DNA from 2 places in the Pseudomonas sp. CMR5c genome. Region 1 is predicted to be linked to the other one. Evidence: riboswitches for the same ligand, from Rfam matches in the RefSeq annotation. Region 1 holds a riboswitch; the other holds the start of a gene.
What was found. A riboswitch is a leader RNA that binds a small molecule or an ion and turns the genes downstream of it on or off. The one in region 1 is predicted to bind cobalamin.

Region 2: it holds a riboswitch for cobalamin, as region 1 does, so the genes downstream of both, C4K40_RS19255 (CbtB-domain containing protein) here and cobO (cob(I)yrinic acid a,c-diamide adenosyltransferase) in region 1, are expected to answer to the same signal.

What each region holds. Positions count from the first base shown of each region.
Region 1 is NZ_CP027705.1:5,000,981-5,004,379, forward strand. Features, by position in the region: gene C4K40_RS22860 (cobyrinate a,c-diamide synthase) at 1-895, opposite strand, end outside; gene cobO (cob(I)yrinic acid a,c-diamide adenosyltransferase) at 906-1,517, opposite strand; cobalamin riboswitch at 1,598-1,834, opposite strand; gene C4K40_RS22870 (hypothetical protein) at 2,001-2,582, shown strand; gene C4K40_RS22875 (sorbosone dehydrogenase family protein) at 2,652-3,399, shown strand, end outside.
Region 2 is NZ_CP027705.1:4,207,059-4,210,457, forward strand. Features, by position in the region: gene cobN (cobaltochelatase subunit CobN) at 1-196, opposite strand, end outside; gene cobW (cobalamin biosynthesis protein CobW) at 200-1,267, opposite strand; cobalamin riboswitch at 1,364-1,574, opposite strand; cobalamin riboswitch at 1,660-1,882, shown strand; gene C4K40_RS19255 (CbtB-domain containing protein) at 1,979-2,167, shown strand; gene C4K40_RS19260 (CbtA family protein) at 2,178-2,882, shown strand; gene C4K40_RS19265 (cobalamin biosynthesis protein) at 2,879-3,283, shown strand; gene cobM (precorrin-4 C(11)-methyltransferase) at 3,365-3,399, shown strand, end outside.

The DNA of each region.
Region 1 (3,399 bases):
CGAGTGCCTGATGGTGCAGCTCGGGGTAACCCCCGGGCAGGTACAGACTGTCGGCCACCGGCAACTCACTATCGTGGATCGGCGAGAAGAAACTCAGTTGCGCACCCATGGCCCGCAGCAGGTCGAGGCTGGCGCCGTAGGTGAAGGCGAATGCCTCATCCCGCGCCACGGCGATCCGCACGCCCTCCAGCAGCGGCTCGCAGGCCACCGGGGCCGGCGCGGCAAACCCCACCGCTGGCGGCAGCGCCACCTGGCAACTGCTGGCCAGGGCCTCGGCAGCGGCATCCAGACGCAGATCCAGGTCATTGAGTTCATTGGCCTGGACCAGGCCCAGATGGCGGCTGGGCAGCTCGATCGAGGTTTCCCGGGACAAGGCTCCATACCAGCGCAACCCCTCGGTCAGGCTGCCTTCGAGCAGTTGCGCATGGCGCAAGGTCCCCACCCGGTTGGCCAACACGCCGGCGAACGGCAGGTCCGGCTGGTAGCGCGCCAGACCCAGGGCCAGGGCGCCGAAAGTCTGGGCCATGGCGGCGCCATCGATCACCCCCAGCACCGGCACGCCGAAATGCCGTGCCAGGTCCGCGCTCGATGGCGTGCCATCGAACAATCCCATGACGCCCTCGATCAGGATCAGGTCGGCCTCGCCGGCGGCCTCCCACAGCAGGCGGCGACTTTCCTGCTCGCCCACCATCCACATGTCCAGCTGGTACACCGGGGCACCGCTGGCATGCTCGAGAATCATCGGATCGAGAAAGTCCGGACCGCACTTGAACACCCGCACCTTGCGCCCCTGGTTACGGTGCAGGCGCGCCAGGGCGGCGGTCACGGTGGTCTTGCCCTGGCCGGATGCCGGAGCGGCGATCAATACCGCCGGGCAATGACGAACATCATTCATGGGTTCACGCTCACAGCTCGATGCCCTTCTGCGCCTTGATACCGGCCTGGAAGGCGTGCTTGACCATGCCCATTTCGGTGACGGTGTCGGCCAGTTCGAGCATTTCCGGCTTGGCCCCGCGCCCGGTCACCACCACGTGCTGCATCGGCGGACGGGCCTGCAGGTCGCTGAGCACCTGATCCAGGTCCAGGTAACCATGCTTGAGGGCGATGTTCAGCTCATCGAGTACCACCAGGCCGATCTGCGGATCGCGCAACAGCTCCCGGGAAACCGCCCAGGCGGCCTCGGCGGCGGCGATGTCACGCTGGCGATCCTGGGTCTCCCAGGTGAAGCCCTCGCCCATCACATGGAACCGCACCTGCTCGGGAAAGCGCCGGAAGAACAGCTCTTCGCCGGTGCTTTCGCGGCCCTTGATGAACTGCACCACGCCACAATGCATGCCATGGCCCATGGACCGTGCCAGCATGCCGAAGGCCGAACTGCTCTTGCCTTTGCCGTTGCCGGTCAGGACCAGCAACAGCCCGCATTCATTGGGCGAGTTGGCGATACGCTCGTCGATCACCGCTTTTTTGCGCAGCATGCGCGCCAGATGACGTTCGTCACGCTCGAGGGATTCACTCATGGAGCAGCTCTCCGTTGGGGCTTGGGGAACGGGGGGCAGGAATGGAAATGGACGGCGCAAGCCTGGCATCGCCCTCCGTGATGCCGTTGGATGAATCAGGCCGGTCTCCGGGCTCGTGAGCGGCACCACTGCCGGACTGCGCGCCTTCCCATGCCTGCTTCGACACAGTGGCACTTGCGCAATCTTGACTCACCTACCGTTGCGGGGGCAGCGCCGGAATCGTCGCCGGCTCCATCGCTGGAACGGGCCCTGACCGGCTTCCCTGTTTCACTCTGTCGACCCGGGAGTCACAGAGCACCTGAAACAAGTCGCGAAGGTTAGAGGGTTGGGAATGGAGCGTCAATGAAGCGGCCCGCCGCACCCAACGGAAAACTGCACTGCATCAACAAACTGACGCCAATCTTGTGCCACACTGAAAGCAGTGATATCAAATAGCCACTTTCAGGACATGACGTCCCGTCACAACAATAAGGGGTGAGTTCGATGCAAGGCATGATCATCAGCAATCCAAGACTGGAATTCCTGCGACCGATGCTGGAGCGCTGGTTCGATTGCATTGACCGCTACAACGCGATTCGCGGCGATAACGAAACCCCTTACTGGTTCGACGAACAGGCCAACCTGGGACTGCTTTCGGCCGCGGCCTGGATGGCCGAGATGGTGACCCTGGAACACAGCCCCAGCAAGAAGCAGCTCGAAGAAGGTGCGCGCAATGCCCGTACCGACCTGTACCTGGCCACCAAGGAAGAACGCACCTACATCCAGGCCACCCAGCGCTGGCCACGGGTCAACAACCTGGCCCTGACCCAGGCCCTGCAGGATATCGCCAATGCAGCGAAGACCATCAGCCACGCCAGCGACCTGAAGCTTGGCTGCCTGTTCGTCGCACCTCAAAAGGCCCAGCACAGCGCGACTCCCGAGGAACTGCAAGACATGCTCGACGACCTACAGAAGGAACACTGCTGTGCCGTGGCCTGGTACTTCCCGTATGCCTACCGCAAGCTGCACAACGAAGCCGGCCACTACCACCCCGGAGTGGCGGTATTGTTCAAGGAAGCTCGCTGAACACAAGGAACCCCAGGGCGCCCATGCTTCTCTATGATTGAACGTTCGCGCACTCATAGGGATATCAGCATGCTCAAGCCTCGCCATACCTTGCTCATCGCCATCGCCGCCGGCCTCGCCGCCTGCGGCGAAACCTCCAGCCTGCAGGTTGCGGACGGCACCGGCCCGAACCCCAAGCTGCCGGAACCCAACCCCACCCTGATCCCCACGCTGAACATCGCTCCGGCCATCGGGTGGCCCGAGGGAGCGAAACCGCTGGCCGCCAGCGGAACCCAGGTCAGTGCCTTCGCCGAGAATCTCGATCATCCACGCTGGCTCTATGTACTGCCTAACGGGGACGTGCTGGTGGCGGAAACCAACGCCCCGCCCAAACCGGACGACAGCCGGGGCATCCGCGGCTGGGTAGCCGGCAAGGTGATGGGGCGCGCCGGGGCCACGGTTCCCAGCGCCAACCGCATCACCCTGTTGCGCGATGCCGACCACGACGGCGTGGCGGAGACTCGCAGCGTCTTCCTGGAGAACCTCAACTCCCCCTTCGGCATGACCCTGGTGGGCAACGATCTGTATGTAGCCGATACCGACAAGCTGCTGCGCTTCCCCTACCAGAGCGGTGACACCAGGATCAGCGCCGGAGCCACCAAGGTAGTGGACCTGCCCGGCGGCACGCTGAATCACCACTGGACCAAGAATGTCATCGCCAGCAAGGATGGCAGCAAGCTGTACGTCACCGTCGGCTCAAACAGCAATGTCGGCGAAAACGGCCTGGACAAGGAAGAAGGCCGGGCAGCGATCTGGGAAGTGGACCGTGCCAGCGGCC
Region 2 (3,399 bases), 790 kb from region 1:
CGTGGTTCTGCACCTGCATCGGGTTGGCCAGGCGAAAGCTGGGGTAGTCCGCTGGCAGTTGCTCGGCGGCCTCGGCCAGCAGCGCCAGGCTGGAGTCGCCGCTGCACAGGACCACCAGCTCGGCGGGGGTTTGTCCAAGGTCGGCGATGTTGTCATCCGACACGAATCCGCCGGGCTGGGTCCTGAGCAGGTGCATGGGTCAGGCGCCCAGGGCGGCGCGCAGTTGCGCTTCCAGCTGGGTTGCATCCAGTTCCTGGCCGATCAGCACCAGGCGGGTGATGCGTTTCTCATCAGCGCCCCACTTGCGGTCGAAGTGCTTGTCGAAGCGGGTGCCCACGCCCTGGAGCAGCAGGCGCATCGGCTTGCCGGGGATCGCCGCAAAACCCTTGACCCGCAGGATGCCGTGCTTGACCACCAGTTGGGTCAGGGCATCGAGCAGCAGGCTTTCGTCGGCCTCGGGCAGCTCGATGGAGATCGAGTCGAAGGCGTCGTGGTCATGGTCGTCATGATCGTCGCCGTCATGGTGGTGGTCATGGTGGCTGTGACGGCTGTCGATGTGCTCCTCGGAACCGGCACCCACGCCCAGCAGTACGTCCAGGGGCAGGCGCCCGCTGCTGGCCTCGATCACCTTGACCGCCGGCGGCAGCTCCTCGGCCACTTCCTGGCGGACCCTGGCCAGGTCGGCCGGGTCGATCAGGTCGGTCTTGTTGAGGATCACCAGGTCGGCGCTGGACAACTGGTCGGCGAACAGCTCGTGCAGTGGCGACTCGTGGTCCAGGTTGGGGTCGAGCTTGCGCTGGGCGTCCACCTGGTCCGGGAAGGCGGCGAAGGTGCCGGCGGCCACGGCCGGGCTGTCGACCACGGTGATCACCGCATCGACGGTGCAGGCGCTGCGGATTTCCGGCCACTGGAAGGCTTGCACCAGGGGCTTGGGCAGGGCCAGGCCGCTGGTTTCGATGAGGATATGGTCCAGGTCGCCACGGCGGGCCACTAGTTCACGCATCACCGGGAAGAATTCTTCCTGCACGGTGCAGCACAGACAGCCGTTGGCCAATTCGAAGACCCGGCCGCTGGCCTCTTCCTCGGTGCAGCCGATGGAGCACTGCTTGAGGATCTCGCCGTCGATGCCCAGTTCGCCGAACTCGTTGACGATCACCGCGATACGACGGCCCTGGGCGTTGTCCAGCATGTGCCGCAGCAAGGTGGTCTTGCCCGAGCCCAGGAAGCCGGTGACGATGGTGACGGGAAGTTTGGCCAGTGTTTTCATCGGATGCCCTTTTGGCGAAGGAGGCGGGCATACGGGACGACAGGCACGGCGCGGGCCAGGTGCTGATTTCGCCACCGGATCACCCCGCCCGGTTGTAGTGAGAATCTGGGTCGAGGCAGGTCTCCTGGCTGGGGGCTTGCCAGTCCAGGACTGACGCTTCCTGTGCCTTCCCGCCGGCGTCATGGACGCCAGGCAGTGGCCGTGCAGGAATGGAACCCTTCACAGTTGCGGGGGCAGCCGCGGCTTCTACCGCGTTCCCGTCTTAGCTTCGACCGCTGGCCGAAGAACCTCGAAGGCGCAAGGCTACGCAGAGCGCGGAGGACGGTCAATGCACATATGCGGCGGCTTCCCGTGCCAACCGGCGATTGACGGCGCTCCCTTGCCCATGATTTGCTACACAACTTGTTACGGGTGCCCTTCACAGGGTGAAACGGGAAACCGGTGAATCACGCGCTTGCCAGCGGTGACCAGTCCGGTGCTGCCCCCGCAACGGTAAGCGAGCGAAGTGTCAGATCCACTGTGCCCCCGGGCATGGGAAGGCGACACTTGCCGGCATGGCATGACCCGCCCTGCCCCTCGCGAGCCCGGAGACCGGCCCGCAATACACGAATAACAAACCCGCGGTGGGCGGGCGCTGTTGCAAACCCTGCGTGAACGCCACGCGGGGTTTTCCTGCGCCGCTTCCCGCTGACAAACCCAAGGGAACGCGCCATGTCGACCATCAGCAGCACCAGCCATTCCGCCAGCAGCACCGCCACCCTGAGCCAGCGCCTGGTAGCCGCCATCGGTGCCTCGATCCTTGGCGCCTGCCTGGTGTACTTCGCCGGCTTCTCGCATATCGAGGCGGTGCATAACGCCGCCCACGACACCCGCCACAGCGCCGCCTTCCCTTGCCACTGAGACCCGTCCGATGATCAAGCGTATCGCGCAAACCGCGGGCTTCACCGGGCTGCTGGCCGCCCTGCTGCTGACCTTGCTGCAAAGCTTCTGGGTCGCGCCATTGATTCTCCAGGCGGAAACCTACGAAAAGGCCCCGGCCACCGAGGCAGTCCATGAACACGCCCCGGGCGCCATGGCCGGGCACGTCCACGATGAAGAAGCCTGGGAACCGGAGGACGGCTGGCAGCGAGTGCTGTCCACCACCGGCGGCAACCTGGTGGTCGCCGTGGGCTTCGCCCTGATGCTGGCAGGCCTCTACACCCTGCGCGCACCGAGCCGCACTTCCCAGGGCCTGCTCTGGGGCCTGGCCGGCTACGCCACCTTCTGCCTGGCGCCCACCCTGGGCCTGCCGCCGGAGCTGCCGGGCACCGCCGCGGCCGACCTGGTGCAGCGCCAGACCTGGTGGGTCGGTGCCGCCGCGTCCACTGCCGTGGGCCTGGCACTGATCGTGTTCGCCGGCAACTGGCTGCTGAAGTTGCTGGGCGCGGCCATCATCGCCGTGCCCCATGTGATCGGCGCTCCCCAACCGGAAGTGCATTCGATGCTGGCCCCCGAAGCACTGGAGGCACAGTTCAAGATCGCCTCGCAATTGACCAATGCCGCCTTCTGGCTGGCCCTGGGCTTGATCAGCGCCTGGCTGTTCCGGCGCAAGGGCGAGGATGGCCAGCGGGCATGATCACCGAGCCGGCCCTGGTGGTCGGCCTGGGTTGTCGCAAGGGCTGCCCGGCCAGCGCCCTGCGCGCCCTGCTGGACCAGGTGCTGCGGGCCCATGGCCTGGACCTGGGCCAGGTACAGGCCCTGGCCAGCATCGACCTGAAGCAGGATGAACCGGGCCTGCTGGAGCTGGCGCAGCAGTTGTCGCTGCCATTGACCTTCTTCAGCAGTGCCCAACTGGCGCCCTACGACTCCCGCCTGAGCCACAGGTCGCAGGCCGCATTCGAACGCACCGGCTGTCATGGCGTCGCCGAAAGCGCCGCCCTGGCCATGGCCGAATGCCTGCAAGCAGGCTCGGCGCAACTGCTGGTGCCCCGGCAAAAATCCGCCGAAGCCACCCTGGCATTGGCTGTTTGCCCGTAGAATCACCGATAATCCCCGCCCTCGATCATGAGCGATCTTCATCATGAAGCCCGCTCGCCCCCTTTTTCACAGGACATTGCCATGACTGTCTACTTCATCGGCGCCGGCCCCGGCGA